Regions from separate parts of the Humidesulfovibrio mexicanus genome, predicted to be linked through region 1. Evidence: predicted binding sites of a transcription regulator. Region 1 holds the regulator's gene; each other region holds the start of a gene.
The links. The regulator sigma-54, encoded in region 1, starts transcription at its own class of promoters, with help from an activator protein. The targets are predictions, from matches to a motif close to CTGGCACGGNNNNTGCTT.
Positions count from the first base shown of each region.

Region 2: a site for sigma-54 is predicted at 1,552-1,569, ahead of CHB73_RS13130 (ammonium transporter). Genes of this name have one in related genera too.
Region 3: a site for sigma-54 is predicted at 1,046-1,063, ahead of CHB73_RS10620 (DVU0150 family protein). Genes of this name have one in related genera too.

Region 1 covers NZ_FZOC01000001.1:81,433-86,454, reverse strand. The annotation lists gene lptB (LPS export ABC transporter ATP-binding protein) at 1-482, shown strand, start outside; gene rpoN (RNA polymerase factor sigma-54) at 761-2,206, shown strand; gene hpf (ribosome hibernation-promoting factor, HPF/YfiA family) at 2,245-2,787, shown strand; gene CHB73_RS00480 (PTS sugar transporter subunit IIA) at 2,790-3,239, shown strand; gene rapZ (RNase adapter RapZ) at 3,252-4,139, shown strand; gene CHB73_RS00470 (PTS sugar transporter subunit IIA) at 4,227-4,625, shown strand; gene CHB73_RS00465 (PTS sugar transporter subunit IIB) at 4,639-5,022, shown strand, end outside.
Region 2 covers NZ_FZOC01000006.1:187,646-192,667, reverse strand. The annotation lists gene CHB73_RS13135 (P-II family nitrogen regulator) at 1-85, opposite strand, end outside; gene CHB73_RS13130 (ammonium transporter) at 104-1,309, opposite strand; gene ispD (2-C-methyl-D-erythritol 4-phosphate cytidylyltransferase) at 1,772-3,019, opposite strand; RNA gene rnpB (RNase P RNA component class A) at 3,166-3,532, opposite strand; gene CHB73_RS13115 (zinc ribbon domain-containing protein) at 3,544-4,278, opposite strand; gene CHB73_RS13110 (Nif3-like dinuclear metal center hexameric protein) at 4,359-5,022, opposite strand, start outside.
Region 3 covers NZ_FZOC01000004.1:324,185-329,206, forward strand. The annotation lists gene CHB73_RS10615 (sigma 54-interacting transcriptional regulator) at 1-910, opposite strand, end outside; gene CHB73_RS10620 (DVU0150 family protein) at 1,176-1,475, shown strand; gene CHB73_RS10625 (sulfite exporter TauE/SafE family protein) at 1,506-2,549, shown strand; gene CHB73_RS10630 (DUF4881 domain-containing protein) at 2,592-3,203, shown strand; gene CHB73_RS10635 (hypothetical protein) at 3,278-3,523, shown strand; gene CHB73_RS10640 (hypothetical protein) at 3,533-4,324, shown strand; gene CHB73_RS10645 (NADH-quinone oxidoreductase subunit 5 family protein) at 4,582-5,022, shown strand, end outside.

The sequences.
Region 1 (5,022 bases):
CCTACCTGCCCCAGGAAAGTTCCATTTTCAAGAAACTCTCGGTTCGCCACAACCTTGACGTAATTCTTGAGCAGATGCCCATGACCCGGGCCGAGCGGAAGACGCGCGCCGAAGAACTGCTTGAGATGTTCACCATCACCAAGCTTGCCAACCAGCCCGCCATGTTCCTTTCGGGGGGTGAGCGCCGGAGGCTTGAGATCGCCCGCGCGCTTATCGTGAACCCCAAGTTCATCCTCTTGGACGAGCCGTTTGCCGGCATCGACCCCATCGCCGTGATCGATATTCAGGAGATCATCTCCGTGCTCAAGGGGATGGGCATCGGCATCCTCATATCCGACCACAACGTCCGGGAGACGCTCAATATTTGCGATCGAGCCTACCTCGTCTATGAGGGCATGGTCATCCTTGAGGGGAGCCCCTCGGAGATCGTGCAGAGCAGCAAGGCCAGAAAGCTCTACCTGGGCGAATCGTTCAGTCTGTAGCACCCCGTAATTTCAGGCGGTTGCGATCTGTCTCGGCTTCTCGAAACACGGGGAGCAGCCGAGGGCAAGGAATTGTGGATTTACACATTCCTGGAAGGTTGGTACAGTTTTTTCATATGATGTATTCCGCTATGAAAAGGTTCGTATATTTGGTGAGTTACCAAAAAGAACTTGCACAGTCCCAACGCCTGTGGCACCATGGCGGCAAGCGAATATCCAGGTTTCATAATTTTTTTGGCGTTTCCCCCCTGGCGACGTGAAGGCAATGGTGTCCGTGAATGGGTCTTGAGCTCCGCCAACAACTCAAGCTGACGCAGCAACTGGTGATGACGCCGCAGTTGCAGCAGGCTATCAAGCTGCTCCAGCTGTCCAGGCTAGAGCTTGTTGAGTCCATTCAGCAGGAACTCATGGAAAACCCCTTCCTTGAGGAATTGGACCCGGAGGTTGTGGACACGGCACCTGCCACAGACAATCTCGACGACTACGAGGCCGCCCATGTGGACGCGCAGAGCAGGGAGGACGAAAACCTCATGCGCAGCGCGGATTGGGAAAACTATCTCGGAGAGTTTTCAAGCGTTACGAAGCAGTCGCTTGGGCGTGAGCTGGAAGTGCCTGAAGAGGGGCTCTCCTTCGAGTCCAGGCTGACCTCCAAGCCGAGTCTTGAAGGCCATCTGGCCTGGCAGATGCGTTTGTCCAACTTCACTGATCGGGATCTGGACATCGGCGAGATCGTCATTGGCAACTTGGATTCCCGCGGATATCTGCAGGCTTCGGTCGAGGAAATGGCCGAGCAGCTGCCTGATTGTCCCGTCGAGGACATAGAGGCTGTAGTGCGGCGCATCCAGCGGCTGGATCCGGTGGGCGTGGCCGCGCGCAGCGTGCAGGAGTGTCTGCTCGTCCAGCTGCAGCACCAGGGCCTCGACGAGGATCCTGTGCTGGTTTCTCTCGTGCGGGATCACTTGGAGGATTTTGAGAAGCACCGCTACAAGCCGTTGACCAAGAAGTTCAAGATCACCATGGAGGATTTGAAGGACTATCTCGACCTGATCCAGAGTCTTGAGCCCATGCCCGGAGCGCATTTCTCCTCCGGCGAGCCGCAGTATGTGAGCCCGGATGTCTTCGTGTACAAGGTCGGGCAGGATTTCGTCATCGTATTGAACGAGGAGGGGTTCCCCCGCCTTCAGCTCAACCCCTTCTACATGGAAAACGCCAAGGCCAAGAACACGGCCGAGCGTGAATATTTTCAGGACAAGGTCCGCAGCGCGGAATGGCTGATGAAGAGCCTTTACCAGCGGCAGCGCACCTTGTACAAGGTGATGGAGAGTATCGTCCGCTTTCAACGCGACTTCTTCGAACATGGGGTGACCCGGCTCAAGCCGTTGATCCTCAAGGAGGTCGCGGAGGACATCGGGATGCATGAGTCCACCGTGAGCCGCATCACCACCAGCAAGTATGTGGCGACCCCCCACGGCATTTTTGAGCTCAAGTTCTTTTTCAACAGTGCGCTGGACCTTGACGACGGCACTCAGGTCGGATCCGAGTCCGTCAAGGCGCTCATCAAGCAGCTCATCGGCGAGGAAAACCCAAAACGACCGTTGAGCGATGAACAGATCGGCGAAATCCTGAAACAGAAACTGGAGGTGAACATAGCACGGAGAACAGTGGCCAAGTACCGAACGGCCATGCACATCGAGTCTTCCTCCAAGCGCAAGCACGTGTTTTAACAGGCGCCGCGCGCCATCAAGACTACTGGAGGTATTGCATGAACATCTCTTTCGCCTTCAAGAATTTCGAGCCCTCCGACCACTTGAAGGAATACGCCACTTCCCGTTTCGAGAAGATGGCCAAGTTCATTGGCGATACCATAGAGACCGAACTCCAGATCAATCTCTCCGTGGAGAAGTTCCGCCACAAGGCGGAAGTGGTTCTTGCGGCGGACAATCTGCATATTTCGGCCTACGAAGAGTCCGAGGACATGTACTCGACCATCGACCAGGTGCTTGACAAGCTGGAGGCGCAGCTCAAGAAGATGCGCGAACGCCACAAGGAGCGTCGCCGCGCCGGAACGCCCCGCGCCGCGCGCATGGATGTCATAAGCTTCACTGACGAAGGCTCTGGCCGGACGCCAACCATCAAGGAAAGCGACAACTTCGAGCCCAAGCCCATGAGCGTCGATGAAGCGGCCATGCAGCTTGAGAGCCGCAAGTTCGAGTTTCTGGTGTTCCGCAATGCGGAAACCGCCCGCGTCAACGTTTTGTACAGGACCAAGAACGGAGACTTCGGTCTCATCGACCCCGGAAACTAACAATGCGTCTTGACGAGTATCTGGATCGGGAATTGGTGCTGCCCGCTCTTGCGGCCACCAGCAAGCCCGAAGTTCTGCGGGAAATGACCATGGCCGTAGCCGCCAGGCACCCGCAGCTTGATGCCGATCTTGCCCTCTCGGTCCTGCTGGACCGGGAGGGGCTCGGCACCACAGGCATTGGCGATGGCGTCGCCATTCCGCATGGCAAGCTCCCCACGCTGTCGAACATCATCCTGCTTGTGGGGCGCAGCCTGCATGGTGTTGATTTTGAGGCCTTGGACTTCAAGCCGTGCAGCATCTTTTTTCTGGTTCTTGCGCCAGAGCAGATGACCGGAATCCACCTGCGCATCCTTGCGCACATCTCGCGGCTCATCAAGGACGATTCGTTCCGTAAGGACTTCTTTGAGGCCGAGGACCGCGAGGGGCTTTTGCGCCTGCTCCAGTCTTACTGAGGTCCGTCAGTCATGTCGCAGTATCCGTCAGAGTCCTTCTCGGTCGTGGTGGTCACCGGCCTGTCCGGAGCGGGCAAAAGCACGGCGCTCAACGTGTTCGAGGATCTGGGCTATTTTTGCGTGGATGGTCTTCCCGCAGCCATGCTTCCCAAGCTCGTCGCCTTGTTTCTCGGCAAGGACTCCAAACACAGGGGACTCGCCCTGGGCATGGACTTGCGACAACATGAGTTTCTTGACCAATGGAATGACGCGGTGCAGGAGCTTGCCGCAAAGGGCATAGTGGTTCGGGTGCTGTTTGTGGAAGCCACGGTCGACGCCATCATGCGCCGATACGCCACCACGCGCCGTCCGCATCCTCTGGAGAGCGACGAAAGAGGGCTTGAGCAGGCCCTGGCCAAGGAGCGCGCCCTGCTTGCGCCTCTTCGGCGCGATGCTGAACTGGTGCTCGACACAAGCAGCTTTTCCATCCATGACTTGCGCCGCCAGATTCAGGAGCGTTTCGGCGCCAAGGAACATGCAGGGCAGGGAATGCGCGTGCACGTCATGAGCTTCGGCTTCAAGTACGGCGCACCGGCCGAGGCGGACCTTGTCTTTGATCTGCGTTTTTTGCCAAACCCATATTTCGTCCCCGAGCTTAGGCCCATGTCCGGGAAGGACGCCCCAGTGGCGGACTATGTGCTCGACTCGGAGACCGGGCGGACCTTCAAGGCCAGGTTCCTTGATTTTTTGCTCTACCTGTTGCCGCTTTATGCGGCCGAAGGACGCTACCGCGTGGCCCTGGCCCTGGGGTGCACCGGGGGGAGGCACCGTTCCGTTGCGCTTGCGGAATTGGCCTATGCCACTTTGCATGATGCGGGCTACAGCGTCACCCTGGAGCACCGGCACTTCGACCTTGGTTGACAGTTCGTTCCAGAACAGGTGCGCACCATGGCGCACACAGGCGGTATGATGGCGGAATCCAACGATGCGCGCCCCGGAGCCCGGCAGGTGGGCGTGCTTCTTGTCACACACGGGGAGTTTGGCGCGGCCTTGCTTGGTGCGGCGCAGTTGATTGTCGGCCCCCAAGAGGGGCTCCTCGCGGTCTCTGTGCTCGAATCGCGCGGGGTGGACGATATTCTTGCGGAACTGAAGGTCGATTTGGCCCAGTTGGAAATGGGCATGGGCGTGCTGGTGTTGACGGACCTTTTTGGCGGCACCCCGACGACCTTGAGTCTTTCTCTGCGCAAGCTCGGCAATGTCGAGGTTGTGGCCGGAGTAAACCTTCCCATGCTGCTCAAGGTGCTCCAGTCGCGTTCGGAAAGCCTGGATGCTTTGGCCGCCCAGGCCAAATCCGCAGGTGTGCAAGGTATTGTCGTCCCTGGCGAAATGCTCAGGAAGCGGACCTGAGGGAGCGGCTGTCGTGTTTTGGGTGCGGGTCGACAACCGGCTAATCCACGGGCAGGTTGTGGAGGCATGGGTGCCGTTTATGGACGCCAAGTGCATCATCGTCGGCAACGACGAATTGTCCCGCGACGAATTTCAGCAGGAGATCATGTCCTTGGCGATTCCAAGGGCGGTGGAAAGCGCCTTTTTGCCCATAGACGCCCTAGCCGCGGATTCGAGGCTCAAGGCGCCTGCCCGTGAATCAACGCTGCTCCTGTTCTCTACCTGTCTCGATGTCCGGCGAGCGGTGGAAAAGGGGCTGTCCATCTCCATTCTGAACATCGGCAACCTTCATTATTCACAGGGAAAACGTCAGGTGTCTCCCAGCGTTTCCATCGGTCCGGACGACGAGGCCTGTTTG
Region 2 (5,022 bases), on a different contig from region 1:
TCATGCCCTTGATGCCGATCTCGGACAGGGCGGCCTTGATGTCATCCAGCTTGAAGGTGCGGGTGATGATCTCGACTTTCTTCATGACGCGTTCTCCTGCGGGCTACGCCTGGTAGCCGGTCTCGTTGTGCTGGGAGATGTCCAGGCCGCGGTCTTCCTCCTCGGGCGTGGCGCGCAGGCCCACCGTGGCGTCCACCAGCTTGAAGAGAACAAGGCTCGCGATGAAGCAGAAGGCCCATGTGGCGGCCACTGAAGCCAACTGTATCCAAAGCTGGGAGGGATTGCCATAGAAAAGCCCGCTGGCCTTGTTGATGCTGGCGAAAAGTCCGGTGGCGATGGCGCCCCAGGTGCCGCCCACGCCGTGCACGCCCACCACGTCCAGGGAGTCGTCGTAGCCGAGCTTGCCCTTCATGAGGACGCCCAGGAAGCAGAACACGCCGCCGCCCAGGCCGATGAGGATGGCGGGCATGGCGGTGACGAAGCCCGCCGCCGGGGTGATGGCCACAAGCCCGGCCACCGCGCCGGAGGCCGCGCCCAGGGTCGTGGCCTTGCCGGAGTGCAGCTTCTCCATGAGGATCCAGGCCAGAGCCGCGGCCGCGGCGGCCAGGTGCGTGGTCACGAAGGCGTTGACCGCGAAGCCGTCGGCGGCCAGCGCGCTGCCCGCGTTGAAGCCGAACCAGCCGAACCAGAGGATGGCCGCGCCAAGCACGGTCATGGGCAGGTTGTGCGGGATGAAGGGCGTGCTGCCATGGCCTTTGCGCTTGCCCAGCACCACGGTCGCGGCCAGGGCCGCGGCGGCGGAGCTCATGTGCACCACCGCGCCGCCCGCGAAGTCAAGGGCGCCCATCTCGGCCATCCAGCCTTTGCCCCACACCCAGTGGGCCATGGGGCAATACACCACCAGCAGCCACAGGGTGGTGAAAACCAGAAATCCGCCGAACTTCATGCGCTCGGCAAAGGCGCCGGTGATCAGCGCCGGGGTGATGACCGCGAACATGCACTGGAAGATCATGAACAAGAGGTGCGGGATGTTCTCCACCGGCCCGCCCGTGGCGTCCATGCCCACGCCGCCCAGGAACAGGAAGTCCAGGCCGCCGATGACCCCGCCCATGTCCGTGCCGAAGGCCAGGGTGTAGCCGACCACGGCCCAGAGCACGGACACCAGGCCGACGATGATGAAGCTCTGCATGATGGTGGCCAGCACGTTCTTGCTGCGCACCATGCCGCCGTAGAACAGGCCGAGGCCGGGGGTCATGAACATGACCAGGGCCGCGCAGACGATGATGAAGGCAGTATCCGCCGCGTTCATTTGAGGAAACCTCCCGTGGGGTGCGCCCCGGTGTTGCCTGGCGGGTGCTTTCCTGCGCAGGCTTGCCGCTTTGCTTTTTTGTCAATTCTTGCATACAAAGCTGAACGCGGAGCACTTTCCTCCGCAGTCCGCCGCCATCTAGCCGCCTTTGCCGTCAGGGCAGGGTGAAGACATCGCGCTTCCCACCTTGCGCAGACGGAATTGTCATTCCTGGTGCGTTTTTGTGGGTTGCGGCCAGAAAGAAGCAAGACTCGGGCCAAGTGAATGGTTGGCCTAAAAATAGCCAAGAATCCATTGGTTTTTTGCTTTTCTCCTATACGGCTGCGGCTCGCGAAGTGTGGTGAGGCGTGTCGATGGCGACATTTAATTGTGCAGAATTGTCAATTCGGCTATCGCGTTGCGAAAAAAAAAAGGCCGAAGCGATTGCTCCGGCCCTGCGCGGCGGGACTGGCTGGCTTTTCGTTAGTCGGGGCTGGCCGTCACCACGGCCACGGCCTTGATGCCCAGGCGCTGGCCGGTGAAGCCAAGGCCCTCCTCGGTGGTGGCCTTCACGTTCACCGCCCCCGGGGCAAGCTCCAGCAGGCGCGCCACCTGGGCGGCGATGCGCGCCTTGTGGGCGAAGAGCTTGGGCGTCTGCGCCACGATGGTCAGATCCGCGTGCTCCGGCCGGAAGCCCGCCGCCCGGACGCGGGCCAACGCCTCGGCCACGAACACGGCGCTGGGCATGTTGTCGAAGGCCTGGTCTGTGTCCGGGAAGAGCTGGCCGATGTCGCCCGCGCAGGCGATGCCGAGCAGGGCATCGGTCACGGCGTGCAGCAGCACGTCCCCGTCGGAGTGCGCCAGCACGCGCGGCGCGCCGGGAATGGCCACCCCGCCCAGAAGCATGGGCCGTGCCTTGGCCAGCACGGTGGGGTCGTCCTCGCCGTTGGCGACAAATTTGTGAACGTCGTAGCCCCAGCCCGTGCGCGGGCAGGCTGCCCTGGACGGGCGCAAAAGCCGCAAGTCCGCCGGGGTGGTGATCTTCACGTTGGCCTCCTCGCCGGGGACGACGCGCACAGGATGTCCTGCCCGCTCCATGAGCATGGCGTCGTCAGTGACCTCCCAGCCCTCGGCCTGGGCGCGCTGGTGCGCGGCCGCAAGCGGGGCCAGCAGAAAGCCCTGCGGGGTCTGCACGCCGCGCATTGCCGCGCGCTCCGGGGTATCGACGACGATGTCGTCTGCGTCCACGCGCTTGATGGTGTCCGTCACGGCCAGGCCGGGGATGGCCGCGGGACGGTCCGGGCCCAGGGCCTCCAGCACGCGGGCGCAGAGGGCCGCGCTGGCGAAGGGCCGGGCGGCGTCGTGCACAAGGACGCAGGCCGCCTCTTTCGGCAGCTCCGCCAGGCCGTGGCGCACGGAGTCCTGCCGTCTGGCCCCGCCCGCGCAGGCCCGCCAGGGCAGGCCCAGGGGGTCGCGCTCCCAAAGGCGCTCCACCTCGGCGCGCATGGCGTGCAGGTCCTCCTGCGGAAACACGAACACCAGCCCCCGCACGGCCTGGATGCGCGAGAAGGTGCGCGCGCTTTTCCAGAACAGGGGCGCGCCGTCCAGCTCGACATACTGCTTGCGCTGCGGGCCGCCAATGGCTGCCAGGGCCTCGGCCAGGCGCGTTCCGCCTCCGGCCGCGAGGATCACGGCCCAGGCTTCGGAAACGCGCGGAGGTGTGGATGTCATGCTGCTCCCCTTGCGTGTGGTCCACGTGCTGCGGGGACCGCCCACGCCGTCCGGGCAGGCGGGGCTTGGTCCCGCGTCTGCTTCGGACGGTCTGGGACTTGAGGGGTCCGGGGGAGGCGTGCGCCTGCCCCCGGTTCAGTGTCACAAGCCGGAGTCGGACTGTAAGCCGGGTTTTGTCACCGCCCGAGGGCGGGAGACCGTCATTCCTCTAGGATGGCCGTTGCCGACCACCTCAAGCGACCTACCCGGAGGCAATAGCCGGGCCAGCCTGCCTCCCTATTTGGTCTTGCTCCAGACGGGGTATGCCTAGCCGACCGTGTCACCACGGCCGCTGGTGGTCTCTTACGCCACCGTTTCACCCTTACCCGGCGGCCCGAAGGCCGCCTGGCGGTCTGCTTTCTGTTGCGCTTTCCGGGGGTCGCCCCCCCTGGGAGTTACCCAGCGCCCTGCCCATTGGAGCCCGGACTTTCCTCCCCGCGCCTTGCGGCGCGCGGCGACGGTCCGTCCAACTCCGGCCGTGTGGTCTATTTCTCGTCGTTGATGTGCGGCGCGTGCTCCACCCAGAAGATGATGCGCTGGCAGTTGGGGCAGCCCAGGATCTGCTTGCCCTTCTGCAGCTCGTTGTACGACTGGGGCGGAATCTTGATGTGGCAGCCGCCGCACACGCCGTCGGACACCGGCACGATGACCGGGTGCTCGATGCGCGAACGGATGAACTCGTAGCGGCCCAGGATCGGCGGCGGCACCACCTTGCCGGCCTTGGCGCGGCGCTTGGCCAGCGCGTCCAGGCGGCTTTGCGCCTTGCCGATGCGCTCGTCCAGGGTGGCCTTCTTGGCGTCGTAGCCTTCCATAAGGCCTTCCACCTCGGTGACGAGCTCCTGCATGGCGGCGTTCTGGCGCTCCAGCTCCTCCATCACCGCGATGCGCTCTTCCTCGCGCAGGCGGTTGAGCTTCTCCATGGAGTCCATCTCGCGCATCATGGCGTGGTATTCCTTGGAGTTGCCCACGGCCATGAGCTTGTTCTTGCTCTTCTTGATCTTGTGGCCGTCGTCCTCGATCTCTCCATCGAGCCGCTTCTGCTGGCCCTTCAGGATGTCGAGGCGTTCCTGGATCTGGGCCTGGCGCTCGCGCAGCTGGGCCACCTTGGTCTCCAGCCCGGTGAGCTCCAGGGGGGCCTCGCGCACCTCGGCCTCCAGGATCATGATCTCGTCATCCACGGTCTGCAGGACCACCAACTGCTCGATCTGCTTCTGATACATCGGCACCTCGCTTTATTCGGCCCCGGGAACGCCCTGGACCGGAAAGATATTGCTGTGCCCCCGCACTGCCGGAGCGGGCCTTAGGCCAGCGCCCGGAAGCGGAAGGGGCTTCTTCCCGCAAAGAAACGCACCTCGGCCCCGTCGCCGAGGGATTCCTGCAGCTCCGCGGCCAGCAGGCGCATCATCTCTTCTTCCAGCAGAAAATGCCCCACGTCGAGCACCAGGCCAGTGGTCTCCATGGCGGCGTGGTGCTTCACGTCGCCGGTGACGAACACGTCGGCCCCGGCGGCGAAGGCGGCCGGAATGAGCGAACCGCCGGAGCCAGTGGAGTAGGCCACGCGGCGGATGCGCTCCGGCCTGGGGCCGCATTCGATCCAGGCCAGGCCCTTGGCTCCCGTCAGCGGGCAGGGCGGCTGGGCGCCATAGAGCACGCCTTCAAGCAGGGCCGCGAAGGCCTCGTATTCCATGGCCTCGGGCAGGTCGCCCGCCTCGCCGTAGCCCACGCCCACGGCCGGGCTTTCAAGCCTGCGGACAAAGACCTCCAGATCCTTGCCCGCGAACACGCCCTTCAGCTCTTCGAATATTTCGGGCCAGGCCTGCTCCTCGGCCATCACGCGCAGCTCGCCGGTGGCGCTTTGCGACAGGGCGAGCACGCCGGGATTCTCCAGCAGGGGCCGGGCCTCGCGCTCGGTAAAGACCGAGGGGGCTTGGAAGAACGCCTCCCGCGCGGGGAAGCGCCGCACG
Region 3 (5,022 bases), on a different contig from region 1:
CCACCATGCGCCAGTAGGATTCGTGCTTCGGCAGCGGCCGAAAGGCTTTTCCGAACTCCGGGAGCCCATAGTCGCCCATCATGCCCATGCGCGCCGTCTCGGCCGAAAGATCGCGGTCGATGTCCTCCACGTTTTCCGACTGAAACAGAATCCACCCTTGGTCATCGAAGAAATAGCTGAACCGGGTTTCGCTGGTGCGGCTGAAGGCATAGAGGGGCGATTTCGCTGAATTGTACACAGACAGGATGTTGCGCAGGGCGTGGGCGTCCACGCCCACCACAAGCTGCCCCAGAAACTCTCCTCGCGCATCGTGCACCGGGGTTGTCAACCTGTAGAGCACGAAGGTCTGTGCGCCAACCTGGTCGAGAAACGCCGAAGGCGGATACGCCACTTCCGACAGGCGCGAAAGATCCACCACTCCGGGCTCGCGGCCACGCAGCCGCACCGCGTGGGTCACGGGGCTGCCCTTCACGGCATTGTACTGGTCGGGCCGAACCTCGCGCACGCCCGGCGCAGTGCGCACAAGCACAACGCTGCCCGATGCGTTGGCCGCGACGAAAGACAGTTCCCTCACGACATTGGGATGGTGCACGTCCCAGCGCGCAAAGGCGGCGAAAAGCCGTTCCCTATCCGGCCCCTCCTTGACCAGCTCCAGCCCAGCGCGGCGATAGAATTCCAGCAGTTGCTCCATCTCACGCGCCTGCGCGAGGTTTTGCACCTGGGCCGTGCGCTGCAGCGCCTGGTTCAAATAGCGCGAGGAAAACCAGTTGGTGACATACCCGGCCACCACAAGCACCAGCAACACTGCCGGTATGAGCGAGCACAGCAGCTTGCGGCGCACGCTCCAGGTGGCGAAATAGCGGCTGCTTGCCGCGCTTTCCGCCTTGGCTCGATAGGATCCCCAGGCCACGCCCCCTCCCCGCCGCAAACGGCAACGCATATCACGCAAAAACATGGAGAAACGTACCGCGCAAAACACGCAGAAATCATGCAAAGCCTGCTGCACGACTACACCAACCCAAACAAATCCGTCAAGTTTTTTTCTGTGGCACGCCCATTGCTCAACAAAAAGCAAACATTGCGGGATCAAACCGGCCAATCGCGACAGCGAGCAAAGACAGGCCGGATGTGCGGCAAGGGAAGTGAGTGTGCAAACCGTCTTGGAGGAGAAACGCATGAAAAATCGTCTGCTCAAGCTGTTCACCTGGTGCATGACACTGTGCATCGCGCTGCCGGAACTGGCGCTGGCGGCCGGTGGCGGAAAGGTCGCCAACGTGGTCATCGTGGCCGACACCCGCAAGTTCTCGGGCTGGGAAGCCTGGTGGACCAATCTTTACAACGAGAGCCACCTGTATTTCGCCATCCTGACCATGGCCCTCATCCCCACCATCGGCGTGATCTTCGGCGTCCTGGCCGACATGATCATGAGCACCATCGGCATTGACCTGAAGTCCCGCGGCGCGGCTGGCCATTAACCGATTGGCAGACAAAGAGGAGTGCTGAATATGGAATGGTTGTACGTCCTCATGCCCATCGCGGGCGTGAAAATATTCTGGCCCGGACTCATCATCCTGGGCGTCGGCGTCGGCATCATCGGTGGGTTCTTCGGCATGGGCGGCGCCTGGATGGTGACCCCCGGCCTGAACATCCTGGGCTTCCCCATGGCTTTCGCCATCGGCACGGACATCGCCCACATGGCGGGCAAGAGCCTCATCTCCACCATGCGGCACGGCAAGTTCGGCAACGTCGACTACAAACTCGGCCTGATCATGCTCATCGGCACGGTGGGCGGCTTTGAAATCGGCGCGCAAATGATCATGTGGCTGGAACGAATCGGCAACGTTGAAAAATTCGTGCGCTACGGCTACCTCATCCTCCTGGCGGCCATCGCCTGGATGGTCTTCCACGACATCAACGTGAAGAAGCGCAAGGAAGCGGCCATGCGCGCCGCCGGACAGGAAGGCGAGGCCATTGGCGTTGAGTGGCACAAGAAGCTGCACGCCATCAAGATTCCTCCCATGATCCACTTCAACGAGGCCGGCATCTACTGCACCATGTGGCTGCCCGTGTTCGTGAGCTTCCTCACCGGCTGGCTGGCCGGCATCCTGGGCATCGGCGGCGGACTCATCCGTATGCCCTCGCTCATCTACCTCGTCGGCTGCCCGACCCACGTGGCCGTCGGCACCGACCTGTTCGAAGTGGCGATCTCCGGCGTGTACGGCGCTGGCACCTACACCTACAAGGGCCGCACCGAGCTCGTGGCCGCCGTCATCATGCTCGTGGGCGCCTCCATGGGCGCGCAGGTGGGCGCTGTGGCCACCAAGTACATCCAGGGCTACGGCATCCGCTACGCTTTCGGTTTCGCGGTGGTTGGCTGCATGGCCTCCATCATCCTCAAGCTTATGGCCAAGGGCATGGGCCTGCCCATTCTTGACCACATGTCCACCGCCGTGGTGCTGGGCGTCGTATCGAGCCTGTCGCTGTACATCTTCGTCCGCTTCGTGCAGGGCTGCAAGAAGGAACTGGCCGCGAAGAAGGCCAACGCCTAGGCGATGCACGCCAATCGTTGCGAACAACTGAAGGAGACCGCTATGAACATCAAAAGCATCTGGCGCACGCTGCTCGTCGCCCTGCCCGTTGCGCTGCTCTTGGGCTGCTCCGAACCCGGCAAGGTGGACCAGGGCCGCGTCATCAAATTCGACGAGGCCACCAAGACCATCACCATCATCCGCGACAAGGCCAACGACACGCAGAATCCGGACTACACCTATCTGCCGCCCATCACCTACACCCTGCCCAGCAACCCGGCGGAGGTGGGCCCCCTGCCCAAGGCCGGCGGCCGCATGAAGATCGACAACAAGAAGAACCAGGTCACCATCTTCGACCCGGCCACCCAGAACTTCAAGACCATCGACTTCATCATGGTCGACTTCAAGGAGAACATTGACAAGAAGCACCCGCTGGTGTTCGACAAGGAAGCCGACAAGGCCAAGAAGTTCCCCGTGATCGACAAGGAGAAGAAGACCGTGACCATCTACTCCGGCCGCCAGAAGACCCTCTCGGTCATCCAGCTGCCCGAGGAGTACTTCGCCATGCCCGACAGCACCTGGGACGCCGGTGACGAAGCCCGCGTCTATTACAAGGAAGACGGCAAGGCGCTGCGCTTCATGAACATCAGCAAGACCGACATCTACAAGAAGTAGCTTCCCAAAACGCGTCCACGGCGGGCCGGGACTTCCCGGCCCGCCTCTTCCACCCCGCGACAGAGGAGAACGCCATGATCAGCAACGACGCCGCAGAAGCACCGGCAATAGCCATGAACGCCCGCCAGAAACTGTTCATCGGCCTTGTCGACTTGGCCATACTGACCGAGCTGTGCATCGCCATGGCGCGGGCCAGTTCCGTGCAGCCGGAGCTGTTCACCGCGACATTCATGAAGACCTTCTTCCTCATGTTTTTGCCTACCCTGGCGTTGGGCTTTTTCGGGTTCCGCAGACTGCGCCGCCATTCCGAGAATTCCTAAGGCGGCGGAATGGATTTCCGCACGCTCATCAACAGGCGCAAAAGCATAGGGCGCCTTGGCGCACTGGCCATCTGCCTGGCCTTGCTCCTGGCCCTGGACGGAATGGTCGCCGGTGGCCGCAAGGATCCGCACCTCCACGACCTGCTTCCCGGACAATCGCTGAACCTGACCGACCCCCTGCCCCGTGGAGCGGAGCGCCTGGAAGACCTGTCCCTGCGGGCTTCCAGCCCGAACATCTCCGTACGCCTGGTGGAGACCTTCTCCGGCTTCTGGCTTGGCGGCGTGCTGTGGCGCGCCGAGGCGGCAGTGCCGACGGACGCCGCGCCAGGCCGGTACACCGTGGCCATGTACTACGCCCACAACGGCACAGAGGCGGCGCCTCCACAGCGCTATGTCCTGCGCGTCCACCCGGACGCCCGCGCCATGCAGGGCCACGCGCTTTCGCTGGTGCAGAGGACCCTTGGCGTTTCGCCATATTTCCTGGCTGTCTGCCTGTTGCCGCTGGCGCTGCTTTCCATGCTGCTGAGCCTCGTCATTTCCCGCAACATTACCGTGGCGTTGGCGCAGAACGGCCTGAGCGAGATCTTCCGGGCCTTGGCCAGTCCGGAAGGCCAACGCATCAGCTTTGCCCGCCCAAGCGAAGCCCCCTTGCCGGAAGGCGCGCGGGTGGAGGTGCTGGACGAGCGCGCGGAGCGGTCGCTCGGCTGGGCGCTGGTGGTCGCCAATCCGCGCCGCGACGCCGAAGCCCTGATGCAAGACGGCGCGACCGTGCGTCCGGGCACGCTTGCACGGATTACGTAGGATAATATCCCACCGTCCTCCTTTCTTCCCCATCCCCACGCAACATCTTCCCGGAACAGGGAAAGAAAGCACATGTGCGGCAAACAGTCCGCACATTTTTTTTATTTCCCACCGACCTTAGAGATATCAGGCTTGAGGCTTAATTCCTACCAACTGATTTCTGGAAATTCCGCGCCCCCCCCCTTTCAATGCCGGACGTTTTGAGATAATTGGCTCCGTTCATAAAAGTTCATCAAGTTTTTGAGGGGGTTTCAAACATGCTTGATGCGTACATTGGGGTTCTTGTCTTATGGCCCCTGGTGGCCGGTCTCGCCTGTCTGGTGCTGCGAGGCCCAGGCGTGCGTTCGGCACTGGTGTTGGCCACAGCCGCGGCCATGGCCGTGGGCGCCCTGGGCGTTGCCTCCCAGGCGCCTGTGCTTGCCAATCCTGGCTTCCTGTCTTCCGAAACGGCCCTGCACGTGGCCGAGGCGGCGGCCTTCATCCTGCCGGCCTACTTCCTCTTCCGCGGCCTGATGGCCAAACACCTGCTGGTGATCGTGTTCGCCACCGCGCAGCTGGCGCTCGCCGCCTACGGCGCAACCCAGCTTGCTCCGGCCGCGGCCACGCAGTCCGCCGTGGTGGTGGACGGGCTTTCCCTGGCGCTGATGCTGGTGGTGTCCTTCGCGGGTTCGCTCATCTGCGTCTTCGCCCTGCCCTAC